3 regions of the Bacillus sp. SRL337 genome follow, and region 1 is predicted to be linked to each of the others. Evidence: riboswitches for the same ligand, from Rfam matches in the RefSeq annotation. Region 1 holds a riboswitch; each other region holds the start of a gene.
The links. A riboswitch is a leader RNA that binds a small molecule or an ion and turns the genes downstream of it on or off. The one in region 1 is predicted to bind thiamine pyrophosphate.
Positions count from the first base shown of each region.

Region 2: another riboswitch for thiamine pyrophosphate. It lies ahead of tenA (thiaminase II); the one in region 1 lies ahead of thiT (energy-coupled thiamine transporter ThiT).
Region 3: another riboswitch for thiamine pyrophosphate. It lies ahead of tenI (thiazole tautomerase TenI); the one in region 1 lies ahead of thiT (energy-coupled thiamine transporter ThiT).

Region 1 covers NZ_OZ481793.1:735,943-742,130, reverse strand. Annotated here, with positions in the region: gene AC4E8A_RS03645 (DUF2512 family protein) at 1-115, shown strand, start outside; gene AC4E8A_RS03640 (hypothetical protein) at 179-448, opposite strand; TPP riboswitch at 1,027-1,128, shown strand; gene thiT (energy-coupled thiamine transporter ThiT) at 1,203-1,799, shown strand; gene AC4E8A_RS03630 (AraC family transcriptional regulator) at 1,846-2,721, opposite strand; gene AC4E8A_RS03625 (hypothetical protein) at 2,696-2,923, opposite strand; gene AC4E8A_RS03620 (hypothetical protein) at 2,922-3,206, shown strand; gene AC4E8A_RS03615 (sensor histidine kinase) at 3,361-4,680, shown strand; gene AC4E8A_RS03610 (hypothetical protein) at 4,872-5,072, opposite strand; gene AC4E8A_RS03605 (MDR family MFS transporter) at 5,622-6,188, opposite strand, start outside.
Region 2 covers NZ_OZ481793.1:983,451-989,638, reverse strand. Annotated here, with positions in the region: gene AC4E8A_RS04825 (DEAD/DEAH box helicase) at 1-147, opposite strand, end outside; gene AC4E8A_RS04820 (ATP-binding protein) at 214-1,497, opposite strand; gene AC4E8A_RS04815 (hypothetical protein) at 1,650-1,949, shown strand; gene AC4E8A_RS04810 (DeoR/GlpR family DNA-binding transcription regulator) at 2,022-2,486, opposite strand; gene AC4E8A_RS04805 (hypothetical protein) at 2,510-2,656, opposite strand; gene AC4E8A_RS04800 (hypothetical protein) at 2,816-3,073, opposite strand; gene AC4E8A_RS04795 (homoserine dehydrogenase) at 3,063-4,346, opposite strand; TPP riboswitch at 4,488-4,592, shown strand; gene tenA (thiaminase II) at 4,710-5,384, shown strand; gene AC4E8A_RS04785 (ABC transporter ATP-binding protein) at 5,377-6,156, shown strand; gene AC4E8A_RS04780 (ABC transporter permease) at 6,153-6,188, shown strand, end outside.
Region 3 covers NZ_OZ481793.1:2,077,008-2,083,195, reverse strand. Annotated here, with positions in the region: gene AC4E8A_RS10290 (hypothetical protein) at 8-292, shown strand; gene AC4E8A_RS10285 (glycoside hydrolase family 18 protein) at 309-1,469, opposite strand; gene AC4E8A_RS10280 (SRPBCC family protein) at 2,219-2,659, shown strand; gene AC4E8A_RS10275 (glutathione peroxidase) at 2,834-3,397, opposite strand; TPP riboswitch at 3,583-3,688, shown strand; gene tenI (thiazole tautomerase TenI) at 3,785-4,402, shown strand; gene thiO (glycine oxidase ThiO) at 4,395-5,531, shown strand; gene thiS (sulfur carrier protein ThiS) at 5,544-5,747, shown strand; gene AC4E8A_RS10255 (thiazole synthase) at 5,749-6,188, shown strand, end outside.

The DNA.
Region 1 (6,188 bases):
CCTTATTTCAGCGATCGTTCTGGCAGCAGGAGAATGGTTCTTTCATAAGTATCTCGACAATTCAGTGTTCAATGAAAATAGATCCTATCATTCTGACCCTGTCCATAACAGCTAATAAGAAGACTCGAATAAATAAACACGCTTCCTTTTAGACTGAGGAAGCGTGTTTTGGGTGATTTTATTGAATATACCCGTTATTTTTCTTGATAACATCTTTCGCCAGCGGATAATCTTCTTCTTCCACCTGGAATTCAACTACATGCGGTTCATGGTGATCTTCGTTAAAAGCGCCTTCCCTGCTGAACGTGTCCCTAATCAAGTCCCACAGATTTCTGTTCGTTTCAGGAACCCTTTCCACCAGTACATCCCGCACCCTCAATGTTTGCAGGCTGGCTTTGGCATCCTCTGCTTCGTTCTCATTCCTAAAATGGGCTTGGACTCTTTGCATAGTTATCTCTCCTAACGTAATGACGGTATTTCTAGTACATTTACCTTTTTAACGGGAATTGAAACGATTTCCGTGAATTTCATTTAAATAGTTTTTTCCAGAAATAAGGCTTACTTCTTTTATCTGGATCCCACTCTCACTACCCGCCCCCCCTGATCCTGGCTGTTTCAGTCCGAATCCACGTCAGAGTCCGACTGATATTCTAATAGCAGCAATCTGTACAAAAGGTCCTTTTATTTAATGGAGGGTACAGGGTATGGAGTCATAATAATCAGGACAGGAATGTGAGGATGGCGGGGGCTGGGTATGAAACGGGAGGATTCGGAGGGTGCGTCTGAGGGATGAGTTTAGGTGATTTTCGCTCCAGCTGTGCGACTCCGGAGGCGTGTGGGGGTACGTTCCGGCGGGCACGTACCCCTGGCCTCACCAGTCCCGCTAGCCCCGCACGAATTCACACACCTTTCGGATCAAACAAAAAACTACTGTAAAAGCAGCAATCTTTTTGAATACACCCAAACAAAAACCCTTTATCTTTTTCCTTTTCCTCTATATAATGGGAATTGACAATTTCATAGTACGTTAACCACAAGGGGAGCGGATTGCTGAGAGTGAACAATGATTGTTCTGACCCTTTGAACCTGTTAGTTAATGCTAGCGCAGGGATGTGGACCGGATGGGCGCCTGATGTCTGTCCGCCTTACATGTTCTCCCTTATGGTTGCCGTATTTCAACTAGGATGAAGGGGGATTTTTTTATGTCAAAAATGAAGTTATTACCAATGATGGAGGCATCTGTTTTTGCAGCGCTTGCTGTGATTCTGGATTTGCTCCCCTCCATCCGGCTGTCACCTGCAATTTCAATTTCCTTTGCCATGGTGCCGATTTTCATCGTGGCATTCAGATGGGGACTGAGGGTCGGATTGGTATCCGGATTTCTCTGGGGCCTGTTGCAAGTGGTGCTTGGAGATATTTATTTTCTTACGCCGCTTCAGTTTGCGATTGAATACTTTGTAGCCTTCACATTTGTCGGATTTGCAGGTCTTCTGTACCGCCCAATCCAGAAAACGCTGCAAACTGGCGACAGGAAAAAACTGCTGGCATGGGTCATCACAGGCATTGTCGTCGGCAGCATTGCCCGTTACTTCTGGCATTTCGTCGCTGGCTTTATTTTCTGGGGTGAAAGCGCGCCAGAGGGCCAATCAGCTGTCATGTACTCGTTTATAGCCAACGGAACAACCGTACTCGGCGCCATCATTTTCTGTTCCATTGTGCTGGTCCTGCTTGCCGGAAGTCTTCCGAGGTTACTAAAAACGAACGATACAGCCCTAAATGTAGATCGTAAAGCATCATAAAGAAAGACGGTATCCTTTAAATCAGGGGTACCGTCTTTCGGCTTTCCTATTCCTTTTTACTGACAGGTATCCAGATTTCACTCCTGAAATCTGGCAAGCTGATGTCCTTCTGTTCATTCCATACGATTTCCGGCCCTTCTGCTTGTTCATAGGATGCAGAGGGAAACCACTCCGAATAGATCCTTCCCCATACATTTTGAAGGGTATCAGGGAACGGTCCTTCTACTTCGAACACAGCCCAGGTCAATGCCGGAACCTCCAACTGAGCCCAATGCTCCGGACACTCCCTGGTAGTCGCTGCCCCTATATAGTGGTCCAGCTCTCCCTTTTCTTCCATCCTTCCTTCCGAAAAATTCCCGGAAGCACTGATGATGCCTGAAGGATCCATGTTGGATAATTGCTTCATCTCTTTGATCATACCGCCATCCAGGCTCCTCCACATTTTTTCTATTTCAGGGTTGACTCCCTCAAAAACAATGGGCACTCTTTTCTTGATCCCTGCAATCCTGAATGACTCTTTTTCTTCCAATCGATAATTCATTTCTACCCCTCCATCTACTGTCAATCGGAAGGTCATTTTCGGAAAAGCTTTTAAAGGTATACCATTTCCTCTTGCTTCAGAAGGTGTTATTCCATGGTACTCCTTAAACGCCCGCGTAAATGCATCAGGAGACTGGTAACCATATTTCAAAGCGGTATCCATCACTCTCAACTCTTTGTCACGCAATTCGGCTGCGGCACATGTCAGACGCCTCCTCCGGATATACTCTGCCAACGTGTAACCGGATAGGTAGGAAAACATCCGTTGAAAATGATACTCCGAACAAAGTGCGTGCCTTGCAGCCTCCTTCAGGGTCACTTCCCCATCAAGATGTTCTTCAATATAGCTCATTGCCTTATTCAAGTTTTTTAGCGGATCCACAAAATGACCTCCCCTTCCTAATTAGAATAACAGGATAATATTGATTCTCCCCTGCAATCCCTGCCCGATTCTGCAGGGGTCCTTGTTCTCTAATATGAATATCCCCGTACTTACTATTTCCCCTAAACTTAAAAATTTCACAGGCATCTGCCCATACAAGTGCATAGGATATTGAAATGCTTATCAGGAGGAGATAAAACATGTATTCATCACCTTTTCAGTTTCAAAGACCTGTTCATGGCGGCGGACACGCAAGCTGGGGGCATGGCAGCGGTCATGCAACCTGGCATCACGGCGGGGGCGGTTATAATCCAGGTCCTGGCTGGGGCTATAAACCTGGTTTCGGAGCAGGTGCCCTTACTGGTCTCGCGGTAGGAGCCGCTGTCTCTCCAGGTCCTTACCCAGTCCCTGTCCCATACCCTTATCCCTACCCATATTCCTACCCCTATCCCTATCAAACTCCTAATTATCCTCAAGGATACTGACAAAGCTGGCGGTTTCCCTCAGACAGTCAAAGGGAACCGCCTCTTTCTTTGGTAAGGCTCCCGTTCCCGTATAGCCGGAAAAATCTCTATTGTAAGCTTCTGTATATTTATGTAGAATTTTGTAGAAAGGATTTTTGGCCAGGAGGTTGTAAAGGTGAAACTAAACGGAAAGATCAAACTCATTATCATTCTATCAGTTACCATCTTCATCTGCCTGACTACTATCAATATAGTAGTTTCATATTTCACAGCTAAAAAAGCCGCAGAAATCTCTGTGGCAAACAATGCTCTTGAAATGGCAGACTCCATCGCTGACTCCATAGATACAGCCGCCTATGAGCGGTTTCTTGAGAATCCAGAAAGAAACGAAGACTACTGGCGGATAAGGGAGAAGCTTTACGAGGCGAAGCAGAATACCGCAGCTTTGTATGTGTATACCCTCGCCTTTGAGGATCCGTCTTCACGCCCGAAAGTCATGATTGCCGGGTTCCCAAGGGACAACCAGCCCTACTATGAAATCGGGATGGATTGTATGGTGCCCCCAGACCAAATCCAGAGTGCCTATAAGGGGAAAGCTTATTTCACAGGAAAGATTGATGACCCTCATTACGGGGAATACATATCAGCCGGAAGCCCGATTCTAAATAACCAAGGGGAAACAATCGGCTTCCTCAGCATCGATATCTCAACATCCCGGCTCGACAGGATCGATGATGCCGTCATTCAAAACAGTATTCCCGGCTTTATTCTAAGCGGAATCCTGGTCATTGTTTTGCTTACTGCTTTCATACTCATTCAAAGATGGTACAATCGTGAACTGCAAAAACAAATCGGTGATACGGAAGATACCTACCAAACGGAAATCCATTCATTGATCCAATCGGTTCGTTCCCTGCGCCATGATTTTGCCAATCACATTCAAGTGCTGAACGGCCTTCTGAAGCTCGGCAAGAATCAAGAAGCTTTGGACTATTCGAATTCAATGCGTGAGGAAGCACAGCTTCTGTATCAACTGCCGATACAATCGAAAAACCCTGCCCTGTCCGTCCTTTTTCAGACGAAATCACTTGCGGCACACAACCTGACCATCGATATTCAGTTTGATAACGCAGATTCCTCATTTGAACGTATACGAACGACTGATTTGATCAAACTGCTTTCCAATTTGATTGATAATGCCCTGGAAGCAGCATGTGAACTGCCCAAAGCGGAAAGAAGAATACATGTGTCTTGTGAAGAAAAACCGAATGAATATGTCTTCAACATCTCTAATTCCGGACCTGTTATTCCTGCAGAAGCGAAGGAAAAAATCTTCATTCCTGGATACTCCTCAAAAACGAAGGGCGATTACAGTAAAAAAGTGAGAGGCCAAGGACTCTATATAGTCAAACAAATCGTCGATAAGTATAATGGACGAATTTCGCTTCACTCTGCGAACAAAAAAACAACATTTGAAATCAGGTTTCCACTTTAAATAAAAACGGTTCCCGACAAAGTAACGGGTTCGGTTTTGAAGTACAAAATTCAATTTAGTAATGCATTTTGCACTGTAATTCGCAGTTGAATCAGCTGACGCTTTAGCAGTAAAATCAGCCGCAAAAAAGCTCGGAGCCATAATGCTTCGAGCTTTTTTTATCGTAGCACTTTGTTGAAGGTTAGCACCCCTTAGTTGAATCTCAAAAGTTCAGCGATAATATTAGAACTGCCTGGTGTAAATAAAAAGAGCGATAGACCAACTAAAAATATTCCAATAATCCCCAAAGTTAGAACCCTTTTATTAAGCAATGAATGTTTAAATGCTTGGAAGCCTGCTCCTAAAATAAGAAAAATTCCCACAAAAAAAAGTATAAAATAATAAAATCCCATGACCACACCTCTTTATTTTAATTTTTATAGCCAATCTGCTTAAAAAGTTTCAAAAAGGATGCTTAATCCTTATTTATGAAGAAAAACACCTACTATACTATTAGTTTGAATTTTACCAAATTATTTATTGTTTTTCAATAAATAATTATTTCTTATAGTTATATTATTATTGTTTATGCAGACTCATAATTATAGAAAAAAAGCATTTCTCTTAACTCCGAAATGCCCAAAAAATTATCTATTATCCAATATATAACTCGTGATCCTAATTTGCCCCTTTAATTGAATAAGCTCTCCATTTATTTAATGCTTGTCATTTTCAGAACAATCATTCCCATAACAACTAGCATACGTATTAACACGTTGACATAATCTTCTGTCACCCGGATAAGATAGGGTTGCATTCGGTTGCTTTAATACCCCTGAAATATCAACAAAAAGATACAACCCAATTCAGTTTCGAATTGGGCTGCTAATTTGTATGCGAATTAAGTTTTTGTACTCGTAAACCGAACCCGTTCCCGACATAGGGCACCGTCTTTATCTTTTCTATTGGTTTTCTTGTTTTCCTGGAACCTCGAGACGGCTGCTCCCCATCAAATAAACGAAGACTAAGGCAATAACCAAAGGGATCAGAGCATAAGCAAAGGTTGCCGTTATGGAATCCGACATTGCTCCCGTGATTTTATCCAACACAAAATCAGGGATCTTTTCCCGCATTTCCGGTTCAAAAAGGCTCCTCGGATCACCCGTTGGAAATCCGCCGCCTGACTGCCCTTGGAAAGCAGATTCAATATTGCTTGAGAAGAACTTGGTCTGCAAAGTTCCGAATACCGTAATCCCGATGGTCATACCGAGCGAGCGGAAAAACGCATTCGTAGAATTGGCTGTACCCCTATATCGCGGATCCAGCTTATGAATGGTAGCGTTAGGCAGCAGCGAGAACGAAAATCCTACCCCAAATCCGCTTATCACCATATATAGTGTCAGCAGCCATCTGCTCGTATCCGGCCCCATTGTTGCAAGGAGCGCCATCCCGATGATGAAGGAAATAATCGACAGCCACATGATGCTCCGGTAGCTGTTTTTCGTCATCCTGATCCCAGCCACAGCACT
Region 2 (6,188 bases), 250 kb from region 1:
TGTTTTACCTGTCCCTGTAGGAGATTCGCAGACAAGATTCTTCCCTTCCAGAACTTCAGGGATTGCTTTTTGCTGGACCTCGGTTAATTCTGTAAATTCAGCGTTTTGCCATGCTTCCTGCAAAAACGGTTTCATATTTGTTTCCATTTGATAATTCCTCTCTCTATTAAAGATCCTGTAGTTCATTTTACACGATGCTCAAAAGAAAAAACATCATGTCAGCGGCAAAGATATTGTGACGGTGGTGCCTCTTCCCTTTTCACTTTTGTATATGATCTCTCCATGATGGCGTTCAATGATTTTCTTGCAGACCGCCAGACCCAGGCCCGTCCCCTTCTCCTTTGTAGAGTAGAAAGGCTCACCGAGACGGTCGATCCATTCCTGTTCCATTCCTATTCCGTTATCCTTGATATTGACAATCGCCCTATTGCTGTCCTTCAAGGTATCCACCGTCACTATTCCCTTTTCTTCTATGGCTTCTACCCCGTTCTTGATGAGATTGATCAATACCTGTTTTAATTGATTCTGATCTGCATTGACATGCAGCGGCCCCATATTCGGGTGAAATTCTATTTTAACATTATCCAGATTAGCCTGTGCCTCCATCAGTACCAAAACCTGCCTGATGATGTCATTGACTTCTTCTTTGCCAAAATCGATGTCCTGCTGTTTGCCCAAAATCAACATCTCTCCTGAAATAAGGTTGATCCGTTCTATTTCAGACAGCATGACAGAAAGATGTTCATCCTCAGCTTCGTTCGTTACCTGCATCAGTTGGACAAATCCTTTTAAAGAGGTCAAGGGATTGCGGATTTCATGGGCAACAGCTGCTGCCAATTGACCGATGACGGATAACTTCTCAGAAGCAATCATCATTTCTTCGTTTTCCCTATAGTCCGTGATATCCCTTCCTATTCCAAACACACCGATGATTTTTCCATCAACTACAATGGGAAGAAGTGAACAGCGAAGCAGCCTTTCCTTGCCAGTCTTGCTGATGATTTTCATTTCGAATTTCTCCGGATTACCTGAAATCGTGTTGCTGAACATCCGACCTGCGTCTTCCCTGTCTTCAGGATGAATCAGAAAGGTCAAAGGCTGTCCCTTAAGCTCACGAACATCATATCCAATAATTACTTCTCCTTCAGGATTCAAGGCGGCCAGATTTCCATCCCGGGTAATTTCGAAGACCGCATCTGGATTATTGTTAAATAGGGATTGATAATGTTGATTGCTTTTTTGAAGCTGTTTCTCCTTACTTCTCAATCTTTCGGCTGACTCCACCAATTTCGATGCCCGCTTAAAGATAAGGAAATAGATAAGGATTCCGGTCATTAATATGAAAAACCAGCCTTTGTACTGCTGAAAAAAGATGAAAACCCTCATATCATTATGGGCCAGCACCAATGAAAGCCTATCAGAGAAGATAACCCACAATGCACCAATTATTACATATACAATGGCAATTCTCCCTGCAATTTTTCTTGATTCTTCCATAGTCAACTTCCTCTGTCGTTTCAGGTGATTTTATACCTCTATATTACCTCATTTCACCCAATTTATGTTACCTCGTATATTCTTGTCCCCCTTATTGAACGTTTCATCCTGCCTGCATAAGGATATTTAAGACAATAAGTGAGGTGAGAGAGATGTATAGAAAATACAGGTGCAGGGACTTCAGCAAGACCGGGAACGTCACTCTTCCTAATCAATGGAGGCAGCAGTTCGGACTGGTTCCAGGGAGGCAGGCGGAAATCAGCTATGATGAAGATGCGATTGTCATAAAAAAACCTGAACAACACAGCACAAACAATAAACGTTATATTTCTGAAAAAGGCGCTATCCATATTCCAAAGGAAATCCGTGATCTCAGCGGCATTCATCCTCATAAAGAATTTTGCCTGTTTGTTGATGAAAAAGACAAATGCTTCATCTTGAAAGTGATTTAATCTCTATTTTTATAGGATGCACAAGAACCAAAAAAGTGAAGCAGACGTTCACTTCACTCACAGAATCAGCACTTATCCATTCTTCGGGACTTTTATGACCTTAACTCCATGAGCTTCTAATTCATTTATTTGATCTTCAGTTGTGCCATCATTGGTTAATATGATATCCAGTTTCCTAAGTGGATACATGCTGACGAATAAATCAACACCCATTTTTGTATGCTCGACAAGTGTGATGATCCGGCGGGAATTTTCATACACCTCTTCATGGAACAGCGCTGCTTCGGGGGTAGCCGTACTTAATCCTCTTGTGGTCAGTCCTCCACCCGTTGCAAAACACAAATCATAATGGAAGCGTTCGGCGAACTTGGCACCAAGCGGATCAGTGATATTGCCGGAAGCTTTCATCTTCCCGCCGATCACATATCTATTGCCAACAATGGATTGCCGCAAAGGCAGCTGTATACATCGTCCCGGACCAGACGGTGTTTTTTGGAGGGGCATCCATCCATTTTGCCATGCTGCCCTACCTCCCAAGGCACTTTTCCTTTACTGTAGTGCTAATAATTCTGTGGAAATCGCTTATCAATTGAGAGAATGTGTAAACATGGAGTGCTTATGCCGAATCGTTCCTCGTTCTTTCTTGGCATTTCCCTGACTTCACCCAGGGGAATAGCACCGCCATGAGTCAGCTGTTCTTCTTCCATGATGGATAAATCCCTTCGTATGGAATCGATTGAGACATCAAAGTGTACGGCATCTCTTTCACCAGAATTCTCCCGTTCTGTTCCAGCATCTCAAGAATCTACTTTCTTCTTTCTTCAGAGAACATTTTTTCAGCCACCATCTTTTCTTTTTGTTATTTCCTATTGTTGCTGTTTTTTTCTTGTTTTGTCAATTTTACATTCGGGTTCATTCTGATCAGTTCGAAGAGCGCTTTTTATATGCTGCTCGTTTAATCTTCTCGAGTAAAAGTTGTCGATAATCTGGGTTCTATAGAGCCTAACTGTGTCATTCACAACAAAATCGGGCTTTATATTCACCCGTTCTATTCCCTTGCCGGCCTTCTTAAGACCAACAAAAAAAACCAGTATTTTAAACTGGTTTTCCTCGTTATACTTCAATCCTGTATGAACTCCCCACCATCCTGACAACCCGGGAATCATTCAATTTAGCAAGTATATCCTCAAAGCTTTTCTGTGAAACTTTATGGGTGACAAGAATAATCTCCGAGATGCTTCCTCTTTTCGGATTCTGCCAGATCTTTTCAACACTGATTCCTTCAGTTGAAAGTAAAGTGGTTATTTCCGCAAGCGCACCTACTTCATCTTCGACCACAAGTCTGAGGAAGTGCTTCTTAAAAACTTCATCTGTTTTCTTTAGTTTCTTCGGGAATTGCGGAAGGGCAGCACTATGGCCATTTACTCCCAGCCTCATGTTCCTCATGACACCGACAAGATCGGATACCACCGCGGTTGCTGTAGGAAGGCTGCCGGCGCCAGGTCCGAAGAACATTGTTTCTCCAACTGCCTCTCCGTACACATACACAGCATTATTCTCATTTTTGACAGCAGCAAGCGGATGCGAATCGGAAACCAGTGTCGGCTGTACTGAAACATCAATCCTATCGTTTTCTCTTTCGGCCACTCCGATCAGCTTCATCGTATATCCCAGCTGCTTTCCATAAAAGATATCCTCTTGAGTTACACTGGCAATCCCTTTACAACGAACATCCCTGAGGCCAACATTCATAGAAAACCCGAGGGTTGACAAAATCGCCATTTTCCTTGCTGCATCGATCCCTTCCACATCTGCTTCTGGATCAGCTTCTGCATATCCCAGCTCCTGGGCTTCCCTTAACGCGTCCGGATACGATTTCCCTTCGTCACTCATTTTGGTGAGAATATAGTTGGTTGTCCCGTTGACGATTCCCATGATTTTATGGATATGGTCAGAAGCAAACCCGTCAACGACACTCCGGAGAATCGGTATCCCCCCGGCTACACTGGCTTCATAGAATAAATCGCATCCATTTGTTGATGCCGCTTCCAATAGTTCCGGACCATGAAGCGCCATTAAATCCTTATTAGCCGTGACGACGTGTTTCTTATTTCCAAGGGCTTTCAGGAGAAGCGTGCGCGTCTCTTCTATCCCTCCCATTACTTCGACGATCACATCGATGGCCGGATCATCTATGATTTCATCGGAATGTACCGTGATCATTGCAGCATCAACTTCGCCCCCCCTCTCTTTTGCAGCATCCTTCACTAAAATTTTCTTTATTTGCACGGAGCAGCCGACTCCATGAACCAATTTATCCTGGTGGTTCCGTATTACCTTCACTACCCCTGAGCCAACGGTGCCCAGGCCCAATAGTCCTATTGATATCTTTTCCAATTAACAGCCTCCTTTTTGGTATTTTAAAAATGTATTCAGCATGTTTTCATGTATTCCTGCATGAACATAAATATTTTTTTAAGTGTTGCAGAAAGATTTAATGTATGATAGATATGTAATATACGATAATTTCATAATTTTTCACAACACTAGGGGTGCGTTAAAGCTGAGAGAGACATTTCTATGTCTTAACCCTGACTACCTGATCTAGGTAATACTAGCGAAGGGAAGTGGCGGACATATGTATGCAATGACAGACAGTGGGATTCTACTGCCTGTGTTTCTCTTTACATATTCAGATTGCACCTGGCCACTTTCTTCTTGAAAGTGGTTTTTTTGTTGTCAATTAAAGGAGGAGAAGGAATGCAGTTTACCGGCAGATTGTTTGAAAAGGCAAAACCCATCTGGCAAAAAAGCCATCAGCACCCCTTTGTTCAGGGGATCGGGCGAGGAACACTCGACCAGAATAAATTCTGTTTTTACATGGTGCAGGATTATGTTTATTTAAAGGACTTTTCTAAACTGTTTGCATTGGGATCTGTCAAAGCGAAGGATACTAGGACAATGGGGAAATTTGCAAAGTTGCTCGATTCCACACTGAATGAAGAAATGGCGCTTCACCGTCAATATACTGAGAGGCTCGGAGTCTCTGCAGATGATTTGGAAAATGCAAAGCCTTCTCCTGTGACACTGGCTTATACACACTACATGCTGCACGTCTCTGAAAATGGCACTCTCGCAGATTTGGTTTGTTCCCTTCTTCCCTGCATGTGGAGTTATTGGGAAATCGGAAAAGAATTAAGCAAAATGGAGGGAGCCATAAATCATGAATTTTACGGGGAATGGGTTTCGATGTATTCCTCAGATGAATTTGGTTCACTTTCAACCTGGCTTATTGCTCTGCTCAATGAAATAACCGTTGGAAAAGACGATGCTGAATTGAACCGCCTTGAAGAGATTTTCCTTAACACAAGCCGTTTTGAATACATGTTTTGGGATATGGTCCATAAAGAAGAGATGTGGCCGACAGATGAATAGCGGCCTGCTCCAACTCGAGGATATTTCATTTTCTTATCCGCAAGACAAGATACCACACTCAGTTCCAGTACTTGAACGATTATCTCTTTCTATCAGACCGAAAGAATTTGTTACGATCATCGGTCCGAGCGGTTCGGGCAAAAGCACATTATTCCGGCTGATCACCGGCTTGGAACAACCACTTGAAGGCAGAATCCTTTTGAAAGGAGAAGCCATCGAGGACCGGCTTGGACATGTGGGATATATGCCTCAGAAGGACCTTTTGCTGCCATGGAGGACCGTGATGGAAAATGCAATTCTTCCCCTCCAGCTTCAGGGAGTCCAAAAAGAAAAAGCCGAAGATCAGACTCGTGGTTTGCTGGGGGAGTTTGGCCTGAAAGGTTACGAAGACAGATATCCACATAATTTATCCGGCGGCATGCGTCAAAGAGTCTCCTTTTTGCGGGCTGTTACAAGCGGGAATGACCTCCTGGTTCTGGATGAACCATTCAGTGCATTGGATGCCATCACAAGGCTCTCCATGCAGGAATGGCTCTTGGATCAATGGACCAAGCGGGAAAAGACGATTTTATTCATCACCCATGATGTGGAAGAAGCACTATTCCTGTCAGACCGCATCCTGATCTTCAGCCAAATGCCCGTAACATCTCTAAAGGAAATAAAGGTTCCGCTTCCCCGTCCCCGAAAGTTTGGGGATTTAACAGATGCAGGCGTACAAACGATTAAAACTGACCTGATTTCGGAGTTAAGAAGACTGGTGTCTCTTTCATGAATAAGTGGAAAAATTATATTGCTTCAAGTCTG
Region 3 (6,188 bases), 1.3 Mb from region 1:
CCAAATTATGACCTTTATCTTTCTTCTTCTGTTAACCGGAGCTCTTATCATCAACTTCTTTCAAAAGTACATCCTCCGCATAAAGGATCCTGACATTGAGGAGTTATGGGAGGAACTGGATGAGCAGGATTGGTACCGTGAATTAAAAGCAGATCCGGAAATAGAAGATTTCTTGGAGGTTTCCAAGTTCGACGGCTTGTTGAAGGATCCGTACTATGTACGAAAAATCATCGATAGTGAAGGCCATAGAATGGGATTCATTCATTATGTTAAGGAAAAGACAGCGGAATAAGTTCCGCTGTCTTTCTTTAATTCCTCGCCCAAAATAGACGTTTGTCTTTTTCTTCCGCCTTTTTAAGAGTATCTGAGATGACTCTTGTCAAACTGGATTCTCCATGAGCATCATGACCTGCCTCCCAGAGCATCATTCCGCCTAAATCGTTAGCCAGTGCCAGCTCGGTTTTTTTGTGAATGGTATCCTTTCCGTTATAATGGTAAGTTACTCCGTCAATCTCTGCAGAATCTTTATTGGCATTCTCCGCTCGATTTTGGATGATCGCAGAGTAGGTTAATACAGGTTTCGACGGATCTTCAGGTTGTCCATAGAATGGAACACCAAGAACCAGCTTCTCCTTTGGAATTCCATGAGTGTCAAATAACCGACTCCAATACTGGATAATATTTTCAGTAAATGGATATGGCGACAGATTGGCTGCATTGTATCCGCCATCCCACTGCCCGTCGTAGGCCATGATATTGACATAATCAACGTTAGTAAACATCGATGGCAGGAAAATGACTGATTTGTTTTCCTGTCCCGTCACGCTGTCGACTTTTGAATAGACGGCTATGGAAATCTCTTTTTCCATCTCTTTAAGTTCTGCGTTTACTATTTTTATAAACGCTGCCAAGCATTCAGCATCCTCCTCGGAACGGGGGTGTTCAAAGTCTATGTCGACCCCATCCAAGTTCTCCTGCTGAACGATCTCAGCCAATTCGCCTGCGAGCTTCTTTCTATTTTCTTCACTCGATACCGCTTCCTTGAAGTAAGGATAAGATTCCCCGCCATTCATATGAAACCAGCCGCCGACAGCAAGCAGGACCTTTGTATTTTGTTTATGAGCAAGTTTCACAGTTTCGCGCAGGTTTTCCAGTGCATGATCACCATTCATCTTAACCTCACCGGTTCGAGAAGGGTGGGCAAAGGAAAAAATCACATGTGACAGCCTTGAATAATCCGTCTTCTGGGGATCCTGATAATCCTGTACATAACCGATTAATACCTTTGAAGGCTCAGCAGCTTTCTCAGGAAGCTCTTTCTTCGATAAATTTATTTCTGCTGCTCTAGTAAAATGAATGTAAGAATCTGTTTGAGCAGAGTTGGTGCTTTTATAAGAAATCCCTGTGTAAAATCCGCCGGCGAATGTAAATGCAATCACCAGTGACATCAGCGGTAAAAGTTTTTTCATAGATGTAAGCCTCCTGTTGACTTTTCCATTAGAAGTTTACCAGAAATAAAGAACATGAAGCGTTGGTAATATCCGCCTGCCATTTAAGAGACTATCAAAGGAATTGGTGATGCCGATGTAGAAGAGTACTAAGTGCCCTTTTGGACGGAGTTGTATTACGAGTAAACAGGTACCTGTACATGCCGCAGCAGCGGCATCCAGGCAGTTGGGACCATTAATTAAAGGCGAAAACCTATCAAATGTCGTGCCAAGAAAGGGAAATCTCTATTGAGTCCGTTCTTGGTATCCTTCTCCAAGTGAGCAAACACCACCTGGTCATAGGTCCACATCACAGCATAGTTAAGGAGAAATTGAAATTGTCATTCTGTTGTTAAAGAGTCTCATAGAAATCGCTGAATCATACATACTTTCGTTTTTTCCTTCTCAACAAAGAAGGAGAATGGATTCAGCATCTCAAGCGTTGTGTGGGCATCATATTTGGTGCAATCCGGACTTAATTCGACCAAATTATGTGAGGTGGCCATCATATTTGGTGCAATCCCTGAGATAATAGGACAAAATTCCGCCTTAGCCTCTACCATTTGGTGCATTCTGGACTTAATTAGACCAAATGGTGTGAGAAGGGCATCATATTCAATCCATGAAAGGGATGATCTCTTTCCACGGTTATGGAGTCATGGAATCAAGAACGATGCATCAAGGGAATTTTCAGAAAGAAACGGATTAAAATTAAAAAGGAGTGAAGAAAAATGGAAAGAAGTGTAACATCAGGAATTAAAATCCACCGGCCGATAACGGAGGTGTTCGAAGCAATTGTCAACCCTGAACAGATGTCTAATTATTGGTTTTCTTCAGGAACGGATAGATTAGCAGAGGGAAAAATCATTACATGGAGATACGATGAATACAATGCCGAAGGTGCAGTTAAAGTATTGGAAATTCAAGAGCCATATAATATTGTATTCACCTGGGGAGACCCAAAGCATCCTACAACTGTTAGTATTACCCTGACTGAACAGAAGAATGAATCCACCATCATCAAAGTGACAGAATCCGGATTTAACGATGATCCTGCAGAATTGGAAATAATGCTTGCACAAAAGGAAGGATGGGTCTATATGTTGACGTGTTTAAAAGCTTATACAGAAAATGGCATTAACACCCTTAGAGCATCACTAGTTCATGGCTGATCGATCAAATTTTCCCAAAGGCGAGATATGTATACTCATATGCAACATGGAAGATTAGCAAATAAAGACCTTTAAACTATTCTATGCCTGCCTATCTACGCTTTAATAAAATGGCCGGAGACCCGCCACATACAAAAGGACAAGCCCTGCGGCTTGTCCTTTTGCTGTTTTCCTTTATACTGTCTCAGATGCCAGGAGGTTCTCAATATCTTGTTCCATATCGATGGGATCGGTTGTGCATTCAAACCGTTTTACTACTTCTCCGTTGCTGTCAATCAGGAACTTGGTGAAGTTCCATTTGATAGAATAATCATCGGTAAGGTATTCTGGATGCTTGGCATTTAGAAGGGGGATCAGAATTTTAGCAACAGGGTGAAATTTGTTGAACCCTTCAAATGGTTTCTGATGTGTCAGATAGTTAAACAGCGGATGCATCTTTTCATCGCGCACATCAATTTTTTGGAATAATGGAAAGTTCACTCCATAGTTCAACAGGCAGCTATTCTGAATTTGTTCATTGGAGCCGGGTTCCTGATTATCAAACTGATTGCATGGGAAACCCAGGATGACAAATCCTTTGTCCTTATAGCGGTCATACAGCTTTTGCAGATCTTCATACTGATAGGTGAACCCGCATCTCCCAGCTGTATTGACAATTAGTACAACGTTGCCTTTATAATCTTCAAGTGTTTTTTCCTCTCCGTTCATCCCCAAAGCTGAATAGTCGTAAATGCTCATTTCAATTCCTCCTATATAGTAAAATATAACTATTAAACATTATACATTCATTATAATTTCTATATACAAATATGCAAACAATATGTCTCGAATTCGAAGTATTTTTTTGTAGAATGAATTTACCCGATTAATTGTTTGAAATTTCATTTTCATATGGTAGAATGCATATAAATAAATAGCCGAACCGAATTCACTGGGGGAGCCTTTTAAAGGCTGAGATTAAAGTGTACTTTAAGACCCTTAGAACCTGATCTAGTTCATACTAGCGGAGGGAAGTGTGTGCAGAAATTGATTGCCATTTTACAAGTTTGTCAGTCAAGCCGCCTTCCCGTGTATTCCGGGAGGCGGCTTTTTATATTTGCCCACATTTTTAGTAAGGAGTTATCTATGAAAAAACCTGTTCTCCATGCCATTACTAACGGAAGGAACACGATTGAAGAAACAGCATCGATCTGTCTGGACATCTGTCCCTACGTGGATGCCATACATATCCGGGAGCATGACAAAACAGCAAACCAAATTTTTGAATTAGGCAAGAGACTGATTGAAACCGGGATACCGACAGAAAAACTTGTCGTGAATAATCGGGTTGATGCAGCAGCAGCGCTGGGAATTCAGAATATACAGCTTGGGTATCACAGCCTGCCGGTACCGGCCGTTAAACGCTCCTTTCCAGAACTGTCAGTCGGAAAATCGATACATACTCTTACCGAAGCTTTTCAGGCAGTAGAAGAAGGAGCTGATTATCTTGTCTATGGTCATATTTTTCAAACCGACTCAAAAGAAGGGATACCATCAAGAGGAGCCGCTGAGTTCACCAGTATCGCTGCACACGTATCGATCCCCCTTATAGCCATCGGAGGAATTCGGCCATCCAATGCCAGGGAAGTTATTAAACATGGCTGTGCAGGTATCGCTGTAATGTCAGGAATCTTTAGTGCTGAAGATCCCATTGTGGCAGCAAAGGATTATCAAACCCGATTGGAGATGATAGTAGATGAATAACACCTATGACGTAATTGTGGTGGGAGGAGGAATCATTGGCAGCTCCATCGCCTATCAGCAGGCCAAAAGTGGAAAGAACGTCTTGATCATTGATAAAAATGAATTCGGAATGGAAGCTTCCCGTGCGGCTGCCGGAATGTTAGGGGCGCAGGCAGAGATTGATAAAAATGATGCGATGCTAAAGCTTGCACTCAAGAGCAGGGGGATGTTTCCCCAAATAATCAATGAGTTGGAGGAGCTCACTGGTATCCATACCGGATATATCAATCGGGGAATGCTGAAGGTCGCTCAAACAAAAGATGAAATTCCTGAATTAAAAAGGCAGGTTCAGTATCACACTGATTGGGATCCGGATGTGAAATGGCTGGATACTGAAGAACTTCTTCAAAAAGAACCAGCTCTATCACAAGATTTCGAGGGGGCAATGGACATTCCCAATGACGGGCAGGTAATGGCTCCTCAGCTATCAATGGCTTTCTTTCAAGGAGCAGCAGCTCATGGTGCTGATTCCATTTCCTACTGTGAAGTAGAAGAAATCTTATCGACCGGCAAACGTGTGGATGGCGTCCAAACCCCTCAAGGAAAATTTTTTGCCGAAACTGTCGTCGTCGCATCCGGTGCATGGGCAGGAAAGCTGATGAAGAGAAATGGAATCTTCCTTGATCTTATTCCAGTGAAAGGGGAATGTTTTTCTGTCATACCAGCCATGCCGCTTATCAGTTCAACGATTTTTTCAGACCAGGGCTGCTATGTCGTACCCAAAAAAGACGGCAGGCTCATCATAGGTGCAACCACTTATCCGTACAGTATGGACAAATCAGTTTCTCTGAAAGGAATTTCCCGGTTGGCAGAAAAGGCCGTTTCACTGCTTCCCGAAATAAAGGAAGCCAAATGGAACAATGCCTGGGCCGGAATCAGGCCGCAGACGGGAGATGGCTTGCCTTACATTGGAATCGATCCGGAACATAAGGGACTTTTCATGGCGGCAGGACATTATAGAAACGGGATCTTGCTCAGTCCGATAACCGGAAAGATGGTGTCCGATATGATTGATAACAAAGTGACTGAAGACGAACGATCGCTCTATGATTCTTTTAAACTAGAGCGAAGAACATTGACTGCATTTTAGGAGGGGTATCTTGTGAACTTGATCATAAATAACGATGAAGTCCGAGTGGATGACGATGTAGCAACCGTTGCAGACCTGCTTACCCATTTTCAATTGAATAAAAAGGCTGCCATCGTTGAACTGAACAGAGTGATCCTTGAAAAAGGCAAGCATGCAGAAGTAAAGCTTGCCAATGGCGATGTTGTAGAAATCGTACATTTTGTAGGAGGCGGATGATATGTTGAAAATTGGTACTTATGAATTTCAATCACGATTACTGTTAGGCACTGGAAAATATCCGGACATGGATACCCAAAAGAAAGCGGTGGATGTTTCTGAAACAGAGGTACTGACATTTTCCGTTCGGAGGATGAATATTTTCGAACCAAACCAGCCGAACTTTTTAGAAAAGCTGGAGGTAGAAAAGTATACCCTGCTGCCTAATACAGCAGGAGCAAAAACAGCCGAGGAAGCTGTACGGACTGCCCGGTTGGCTAGAGCCTCAGGGCTTTGCGACATGATCAAGGTGGAAGTCATTGGCGATTTCAACACACTGCTGCCTGATCCTTTGGAAACGTTGAAAGCATCAGAGGCACTTTTAAAAGAAGGCTTTACCGTTCTTCCTTACACCTCCGATGACGTCCTTCTTGCCAAGAGGCTGCAGGAGCTTGGCGTTCA